3 regions of the Lysinibacillus sp. genome follow, and region 3 is predicted to be linked to each of the others. Evidence: riboswitches for the same ligand, from Rfam matches in the RefSeq annotation. Region 3 holds a riboswitch; each other region holds the start of a gene.
What was found. A riboswitch is a leader RNA that binds a small molecule or an ion and turns the genes downstream of it on or off. The one in region 3 is predicted to bind S-adenosylmethionine.
Positions count from the first base shown of each region.

Region 1: it holds a riboswitch for S-adenosylmethionine, as region 3 does, so the genes downstream of both, RT445_RS03650 (cyclase family protein) here and metK (methionine adenosyltransferase) in region 3, are expected to answer to the same signal.
Region 2: it holds a riboswitch for S-adenosylmethionine, as region 3 does, so the genes downstream of both, metA (homoserine O-acetyltransferase MetA) here and metK (methionine adenosyltransferase) in region 3, are expected to answer to the same signal.

Region 1 is NZ_DAMDAY010000008.1:31,087-34,374, reverse strand. It holds gene RT445_RS03660 (MFS transporter) at 1-1,100, shown strand, start outside; gene RT445_RS03655 (YuzC family spore coat inner layer protein) at 1,293-1,691, shown strand; SAM riboswitch class I at 1,786-1,893, shown strand; gene RT445_RS03650 (cyclase family protein) at 1,977-2,714, shown strand; gene RT445_RS03645 (DedA family protein) at 2,744-3,288, opposite strand, start outside.
Region 2 is NZ_DAMDAY010000036.1:22,137-25,424, reverse strand. It holds gene RT445_RS09975 (TrmB family transcriptional regulator) at 1-752, shown strand, start outside; gene RT445_RS09970 (hypothetical protein) at 813-983, shown strand; gene RT445_RS09965 (nucleotide excision repair endonuclease) at 1,210-1,581, opposite strand; SAM riboswitch class I at 1,786-1,895, shown strand; gene metA (homoserine O-acetyltransferase MetA) at 1,995-2,930, shown strand; partial or broken gene RT445_RS09955 (GerAB/ArcD/ProY family transporter) at 2,971-3,288, opposite strand, start outside.
Region 3 is NZ_DAMDAY010000089.1:4,010-7,297, forward strand. It holds gene pckA (phosphoenolpyruvate carboxykinase (ATP)) at 1-844, opposite strand, end outside; SAM riboswitch class I at 1,234-1,352, shown strand; gene metK (methionine adenosyltransferase) at 1,610-2,806, shown strand; gene RT445_RS16845 (gamma carbonic anhydrase) at 2,985-3,288, opposite strand, start outside.

The sequences.
Region 1 (3,288 bases), on a different contig from region 3:
TCAGTGTTGGACTTTTACCATTAATTACAGATGATTTTGGTATATCTTTAAGCACTGCCGGTTTAACCGTTTCTATATACGCACTAGGTGTCACTGTTGGTGCTCCATTATTAACAGCCTTAACATCTCGTCTTAGTCGAAAAACAGTTTTATTGCTTGTTATGACCATTTTTATAGCGGGGAATTTAACTGCAGCTATCGCACCAATTTTTTCTATACTGATAATAGGTCGTATTATTTCAGCATTAGCTCATGGTGTGTTTATGTCGATCGCCTCTGTTATAGCAGCTGATGTAGTTGAACCAAATAAACGAGCAAGCGCGATTGCCTTTATGTTTACAGGCTTAACGCTAGCTACTGTGACCGGTGTTCCACTTGGTACATTTATTGGACAAGTAACAGACTGGCGTATGTCGTTCATTTTTATCGTCATTATAGGCATTATCGGTTTAATTAGTAATGCTTTACTAGTACCTAACCAATTATCAAAAGGTAATCCTATTTCTTTACGTGATATTGGCAAAGTATTAGGCAATATTCGCATGTTATTAATCCTTTTCATTACAGCTATTGGATATGGTGGGGCCTTTGTAGTCTATACGTATGTTTCACCTATTTTAGAGCAATATATGGGCTATTCCCCACATGCAGTAGTAATTATATTAGTTGTCTATGGTATTTGCGTTGCTATTGGTAATACATTAGGAGGCCATTTTGCTAACCAAAATCCGCTACGTTCCATCTTTATAATTTTTGTTGGACTTGCCTTAGCGTTACTTGGTATTGGCTTCACTCTTGAATCACCGATTATCGGTTTAGTCATGGTACTGACAATGGGATTATTTATGTTCATGAATGTCCCAGGATTACAGTTATATGCTGTTCTACTGTCTGAAAAATATGTGCCGTCAGCTATTTCTATGGCTTCAGCATTAAACATTTCTGCTTTTAACATTGGTATATTTTTAGGATCCTATATTGGAGGTTTTATTATTCGCCATCAATCATTAGCACATACGCCTCTTTATGGATTCCTAATGGTTATGCTAGCAGCGATTGTTACATTATTATGGTTGCTTTTCGATAATAAAAAACAATAATATTGTTAGTCCGTTTATCTAGCATTTACTTGATATTTTGGTAATTTAACATCGGTATATATACAATATTGATAAAAAGGAAGCTCCCTGTGGCTTCCTTTTTGTGTTATAAGTAAGACAAGAATGGAGTTACACCTAAATTCGCTTGAATACATAAGATAAGATATCAGCTATAGGATAGGAGGAATTCCATTGTATTACAATCCTTATCCGTATTTCGTTCATCCCTATCATTACTCAGCGCCACCAATTGCCAACCACCTTGCTGTAAGATCCTTTCCCCAACATCTTGCAATGCCGACCAACAATCCCTTTCCACCTGTTGATACACATAAATTAAAATCATCGGTTACACGGATAAAGGCAATTATGCAGCAAGCCCAATTACTGACGGATAAAATTGAAAGCTCCCAGCAATTTGCCCATGATTTAATGAATGCAGCACAACTTTCAAATAAAGCAGAAGTGGAGAAATTAATTTCATCCACAGGTATTACGATGAAATTCGAAACGAACTATACACCTGATAGTTTTAGAATACGTCTAATTGATAATGGCTGTTGTGGTGTCATATTGAATTTAAATTGGTGAAAAAAACCCTAACCTTGTATCCCTATTGAACTTGTAAACTATAGAAAACTATGATAAAGTGTTTGTATTATTATTTCTGAAAATTCTTATATTTTTCTTATCAAGAGAGACGGAGGGATTGGCCCGATGAAGTCTCAGCAACCAGCTCAACAGTATGGTGCTAATTCCAATTGGCCTAATTCCAAAGCCTTGAAGATGAGAAGATGAACTACCGTTGTTTATTCAGGAGTCCTCTTCTATAGGGGGCTCTTTTTTTACTACTATTTTAAGAAAGCAGGGAAAACGATGCCTAATGAATTATTACAATCATTACAATTATTAAAATCTAAACAATGGGTCGATTTAACACATACATTCGGCCCTAACTCACCCCATTTTTTCATGTTCGAAGATGCAAAATTTGAAACATTATTCTCTCACGATGATGGGTTCTTTGCACAACAGTTCACTTTCCCTGGTCAATATGGTACGCATATCGACCCACCCATTCATTTTGTGCGAGACACACGGTACCTTGAAGAGCTCGATTTAAAAGAGCTTGTTCTTCCCCTTGTTGTCATTGATAAGTCCGAAGAAGCTGCTAGCAATCATGATTTTTCTTTAAGTGTTCAAGATATACTTGAGTTTGAAGCACAGCACGGAAAAATTGAGGCAGGTACCTTTGTAGCGCTACGTACCGATTGGAGTAAACGTTGGCCAGATAAGGAAGCATTCAGCAATAAAGATGCGGAAGGGTATAACCATATTCCAGGTTGGGGCTTAGAGGCTTTACAATTTTTACTGACGGAACGTAAAGTTAGTGCGATTGGTCACGAAACATTCGATACTGATTCAGCAGCTGATTTTCGTAAAAATGGCAAACTAGATGGTGAATACTTTGTGCTCGAACAAGACACTTATCAAATTGAGTTAATGACTAATTTAGACAAGCTACCTGCAACAGGTGCAATTATTTTTAATATTGTACCTAAACCAGAAAAAGCATCTGGATTCCCTGTTCGCTCCTTTGCTATTTTGCCATAACTTAAAAGTCGGTATAGAGATACCGACTTTTATTTTTGTACATTTCTTTTTTTGAATATAAAGTAAACGACGAACATTAATAGAACAAATAATAGGATGAGATACATACTATAATGGGATAAGTAGTAACCAACAAACCGCCATTTCTCTCCAAGCATTTTCCCTAACGTTATAAATGTGAATGTCCAGATAAATGCTCCTGTATAGGCAAAGAACGCAAACTTTTTATATGGATAATTATTAATAGCCGCAATATACGCTGTTATGTGGCGGACACCAGGGATAAAATAGCCTATTAACAATAAGATAGGTCCAATTTTGGCAAACATTTTTTTCGTAAAATCAATTTTTTGTTCAGTTATATGAATTTTTGGCCCATACTTTTGTAGTAATGGTAAGCCAAATCGATAACCAATATAGTAGCTTAAAGTAATACCTCCAACTGCGCCAATCATGGCACTTACTAATGCAGGGATATGTTCAAGGCTTTCCCGATAAACACTATAACCTACATATGTTAAGAAAACCTCATCAGGAAGTGGCAATCCAACTATACCTCCAATTAGGATTACGA
Region 2 (3,288 bases), on a different contig from region 3:
TGGGTTTTACAGAATATGAAGCAAAAGCCTATACGGCACTCGTTCAACAAAGTCATGTTAGTGCCTATCAGGTCAGCAAAAATTCTGGCATACCGCGTGCAAGAGTGTATGATATTTTAAATATCCTTGTAGAAAAAGGGATCGTGTTGAAAGAAGAGACCGCAGAACAAACGACCTATTCAGCCATGCCCGTGTCCGTATTTTTACAGCAAATGGAGCAGCGCTGGCAATCAAATTTTTCGTCGATAAGTATGAAATTAGAAAAGCTAGAGGAAAATGTTCAGGAAGTGGAGCATAAAGTCGTGATGCTAAAGGGCAAGGAGTCCATCCTCAATTACTGTCAGTCACTTTTAAGAAAAGCAAAGAAAAAAGTGATTCTGTCGATGTGGGAAGATATGTACGATGCGCTACGACAAGACCTTCAAGAAGTGTCACAGCGTATTCCTGTGCATGGCATTACACTGTATGTAGAGGAACATTTAGCGACTATTGACCGCCATAGGGCCACACACTATACGAAAAAAACGTCTACTCCACATTGGTTTATTTTATCGGTAGATGGTCAGGAAATGATTTATGGTCACTCGCCTTCCGCGCAAGAAACGGCCTTCATCACTAATGACCCTGTCCATATCTATTTGTTAGAGGATTATATTTGGCATGATGTCCTTATCAATAGACTAGTAAAACGCGATGATCAGGAGCTTGAGGATTGGATTGCGAAAGAGCGAAAAGGTTTTTTCTTAGAATAAAGATGAGAAAAGGGGAGCATTCTGAATAAATTAGTGTTGCTAGGTTTAGGGTGTCTACTAATGTTAGCAGCGTGTAATGCTACGCCACCTACCACTACACTCAGCATTCGTGAACTACCTATCGTACCAGAACATATTCAGAAAAACATCGTTTCTCAGGACAATATTCAATTATTGTATGAAATGACGCGACGTATTATCTCGTCTATTATTCAAAGGGGAATGTACTAGCAAGTATGGAAGTAGAGGAAAATAGACTTATCATTCATCTTAATGAAGGCAGCGAGCAACGAAAAGAGGCCCAACCATATGTTTTTAAAATATCGAAAAGCCCTGAACAGAACCTTATTGAGGTCTTCATCAACAAGCAAAACACACCCATCGATCGTATGACCATCCTGTGAAAAAAGAAACCGAAATCTCACTTTGATGAGATTTCGGCTTTTTGTAATTTGTCTTAATAAAAGACTTTATCAACATTGTATTTGGAGCGGAACGTATTAATGGCATATGTTTCGTAAATTTCACGTTCCATTGGATCTTCTACTTCATAGACTTCAATTTTGAACACTTCATCACGGTGGTTTTTCATCGGTGATACATTATCCTCAAAGTGCTTTTTAATACGTTGACGGATTTTACGAGCTTTCCCAACGAATAATAGCTCATTCTTGTCATTATAGAATAAGAAAATGCCGCCTTTATCACGTGTGATTTTATGGAAATCAATAAAGCCAAAATAAGGTGTGATTGGCACATCACCTGGTTTTACTTCTTGTTCACGTTGACGGATAACTACATCTGGTTTTGGAAATTCAATTTTAATCAAACTATTCACGTTCCTCTCTCTTACTAAAGCTATATGGTAACATAAATACGGCATGTTTACCATAAATTTTAAATATCGAAAAGCCACTAACAGCAAGCTTAGTGTACTTCAAATGGACAAAGAACATGCATAGCGAATCACAAAATATTCTATGAATTATTGATATTCTAACTAGTTCATGTTACAATTCAAGGTAATTAAATAATCTTATCAAGAGAAGCTGAGGGATATGGCCCTATGACGCTTCAGCAACCTCTAACATGTGTTAGAAAGGTGCTAATTCCAACAAAGGATATTCCTTTGAGAGATAAGAGTGGACGTGAAAAAAATCCTTCTCATTCTATCTCGTATGGAATGAGGGGGATTTTTTAATTTTTAGAAAAAGAGAGCGAAAACAGAGAGGGGAACGCAAGATGCCAATTAATATTCCGAAAAATTTACCAGCTGGAGAACATTTACGTGAGGAAAAAATCTTCGTGATGGAAGAGGATCGTGCGAAAACACAGCAAATTCGTCCGTTAAATATATTAATTTTAAATTTAATGCCGGAAAAAGAAAAAACAGAACTCCAATTATTACGGTTATTAGGGAATACACCGTTACAGGTCAATATTACGTTTTTAAACACTGCCACACATGAATCAAAAAATGTTAGTAAATCTCATTTACAGCTATTTTATACGACATTCAACCAAATTCGTCATCGACGCTATGATGGCATGATTATTACAGGGGCGCCAGTAGAAAAATTGGCTTTTGAAGAGGTCAACTATTGGCAAGAAATTTCAGAAATTATGGATTGGTCCAAAGAGAATGTGACATCCGTATTACATATTTGTTGGGGAGCACAGGCTGCTTTGTATCACCACTATGGAATTGGAAAGGTAGAGCTTTCAGCTAAATGTTCTGGTGTCTATTCCCATGTCATTACCGATTTAACGGTAGATTTAGTGCGGGGCTTTAGTGATTTATTTACCGCTCCTCATTCTCGCCATACGTCTGTGTCAATTGACGATGTACGCAATCATCCAGATTTACGCTTATTATCTTATTCGGAGGATGCAGGGGTATTTATCGTACAATCAAAAGATAATAAAAACATTATGATTACAGGTCACCTGGAATATGATGCCACAACACTAGCCGATGAATACAGTCGTGATGTGGCTAAGGGCCTTGATATCGCCGTTCCCGTAAACTACTTTCCAAACGATGATCCAACTAAAGAGCCTATTAATACATGGCGTGCCCACACCCATTTATTATTCTCGAACTGGTTGAACTATTATGTATACCAAGAAACACCATATGAATGGGATTTTGTTGACGAAATTGAGTATCATATTTGATTCAAATAAAAAGTCTAATTTCTTGCTAATTTAAAAGAAATTAGACTTTTTGATTGTCATTGCTTGTTTCTGCTTTGGGCATTTCGCTCGTTTCAGCTTTCGCTTTGCGATTGCGAATAATCGCCACAATTAGTAAAAGGATCGGTAATAGAATGGTGATGAAAAAAGAAAAGATTGGCCAAATTTCATTATTATATTTGTTCGAATGGACAATGTTTGGGTGAACTATTTGAGAAAGCCCAATAACAATTAGCCCCATCGGTATAATGAGAGGCCGATGATCCTTGATTTTTAAAATCTGGGCAAGGCCGACAACGGTCGTATAGAAATACATAAAAGTTCGAATATAAATGGATGA
Region 3 (3,288 bases):
CTTTTTCAGCAGAAAGGTTGATTGTTTTTGCATAGCAACCACCCTCAATGTTGAACACTCCATTATCAGACCAGCCATGTTCATCGTCACCGATAAGCTTACGATCTGGGTCAGCAGATAAAGTCGTTTTACCAGTACCAGATAGACCGAAGAATAATGCCACATCGCCAGCTTCACCAACGTTTGCTGAACAGTGCATTGAAAGGATTCCTTGTTGTGGTAATAAGTAGTTCATGATACCGAAAATAGATTTTTTCATTTCACCAGCATACTCAGTACCACCAATTAAAATAATTTTCTTTTCAAGTGATACAATGATGAATGTTTCAGAAGATGTACCATCAACTGCAGGATCTGCTTTAAAGTTAGGAGCAGAGATAACTGTGAAGTCTGCAACATGAGAAGCTAATTCTTCTTTAGTTGGACGGATAAATAATTGATGAGCAAAAAGATTGTGCCAAGCGTATTCATTAATCACTTGAATGCTTAATTGAGAATCTTTGTCAGCACCTGCAAAGCCTTTGAATACGAATAACTCGTCACGTTCTTTTAAATATTTTATTACTTTTACATATAGGTTATCGAACACTTCAGAAGAAATAGGTTGGTTGACTTTACCCCAGTCAATTTGATCTTTTGTGCTTTCTTCTTCTACCGTATATTTATCTTTAGGTGAACGACCAGTGTATTTGCCAGTTTCTGCACGAACTGCGCCATCTACTGTTAACATTGCTTCACCACGAGATGTAGCTTTTTCTGCTAATTGTGGTACTGAAAGTTGAACATTAATGTTACCGCCGTTTAATAATTCCTTCAGTTCGTTTGCAATTTCTACTGAATTCATCGATTAAATACCATCCTTTTTTATAGTATTCCCTTGATTTAGAGGGATTTTTTCTTAATTTCAAAAATAGTATAACACAATTGCTTAAATAATCTATACTAATTAAGAAATTATTTTAGAGTTTTTATCACTTTTCAATAAACTGACAAAAAATAATGTTTTTCGAGTAGAATCCAATCAATCCTACTGTAATTAGGCATAAAAATTGAGCCACACATATGTTACCACAAGATGCTAGGTATGTTGTAGGGATTAATTTGCTTCTATTTACATCATCATCCAAGTATGAAAAGTTTTTGTTTAATCAGTTCCTTCCTTTCTATACAGTAATACATTAGAAAATATTTGACAACGTTCGACCTTTTCAGTAACATACAATTGAACGGATACTCTTATCCCGAGCTGGTGGAGGGTCAGGCCCTGTGAAACCCGGCAACCTGCATGAATCATTTCACGACATGCGTTGGTGCCAACCTGATGCAAGGGAACATCCCTTGAACGATAAGAGTGAAAGGTTACGAAGTCATTATTCCTTTCCTCATGTAAAGTAACGTGAGTAAAGGATTTTTTTATTGTTTAAAATGAATGTAAAGGTAAGTATATGTAGTTCTTTCCTTATTATAATGACGGATCTTTCGAAATCCTCGTGTTAAAAGCAGCAGTAACGGCTTGAGAGTTCAATCCTTAGGAGCGGACTTGACATGGGTAATGAGTACCGTATTCATACACAACTACTTTTCGTAAAAGTAATAGGAGGAAAACCAAATGACAAACCGTCGACTGTTTACATCAGAGAGTGTAACAGAAGGACATCCAGATAAAATTTGTGACCAAATCTCGGATGCCATTTTAGATGCTATTTTAGCAGAAGATCCAAATGCACGTGTAGCGTGTGAAACTACTGTAACAACAGGATTAGTATTAGTAGCAGGAGAAATTACAACTTCTACTTATGTAGATATTAAAGGTATCGTTCGTGATACTGTAGCCGAAATAGGCTATACACGCGGTAAATATGGCTTTGATGCTGAAAACTTAGCCGTGCTTGTGGCTATTGGTGAACAATCACCGGATATTGCACAAGGTGTTGACCAAGCATTAGAAGCGCGTGAAGGCTCAATGACAGATGCTGATATTGAAGCTATTGGTGCTGGTGACCAAGGTCTAATGTTTGGTTACGCATGTAATGAAACACCAGAGTTAATGCCACTACCAATTAGTTTAGCACACAAATTAGCACGTCGTTTAACAGAAGTACGTAAATCAGGAGAATTAGCATATTTACGTCCTGATGGTAAAACTCAAGTAACGATTGAATATGATGACAATAATGTACCAGTACGTGTGGATACTATTGTTATTTCAACACAGCATGATGAAGAGGCAACACTGGATCAAATTCAAGCAGATTTAAAAGAATTTGTTATTGGACCTGTTGTGCCAAGTGAATTATTAGATGCTAACACGAAATATTTCATCAACCCAACTGGCCGTTTTGTAATCGGTGGACCAAAAGGAGATGCTGGGTTAACAGGACGTAAAATCATTGTTGATACATACGGTGGTTACGCGCGTCATGGTGGTGGAGCATTCTCAGGTAAGGATGCGACAAAGGTAGACCGTTCAGCAGCTTATGCAGCACGTTATGTAGCGAAAAATATTGTAGCAGCTGGATTAGCAGACCGCGCTGAGGTACAACTTGCCTATGCGATTGGTGTTGCACAACCTGTTTCTATTGCTGTCGATACATTTGGTACAGGCAGAGTGAAAGAAAGTGAAATCGTAGAATGGGTTCGTGAACTATTTGATCTACGCCCAGCAGGTATAATTAAAATGCTGGATCTACGCCGTCCGATCTATAAACAAACTGCAGCATATGGTCATTTTGGCCGCACTGACTTAAATGTGCCATGGGAACAAATCGATAAAGCTGATGCACTTCGAGAAAAAGCACATCTGTAAACTATTGAACTAAAGTAATGAAGTCGTTAGAACGTTATTCTAGTGTACTAATATGCAAGGGGGCAATGTTGCCCCTTTTATTTTTTCAAAAAAACCTCGCACTGGCTCGTGAACAAGAAATGGTCACGGCCACGCGAGGGATTTTTTTCGTTAGTATTGAATTTTTGTGTATGATTGGTTACTTCTGAAGAGATTTATAATATTGACCTTTTTCTACGTATTCACGTACGATACGTTCCATATCCTCTTTGTCTTCAGCATTTAATTCACGGACAACTTTGGCTGGGCGACCTAATGCTAAACTATTCGGAGGAATGACCTTACCTGGAGGTACGAGGCTTCCTGCTCCAATAAATGCACCCTCTCCAATTTCTGCACCGTCTAATATAATGGAGCCCATACCAATTAAAGCATTTTTGCGAATTGTACAACTATGTAAAGTGACTTGGTGTCCGACTGTAACCTCATCTTCAATAATAAGT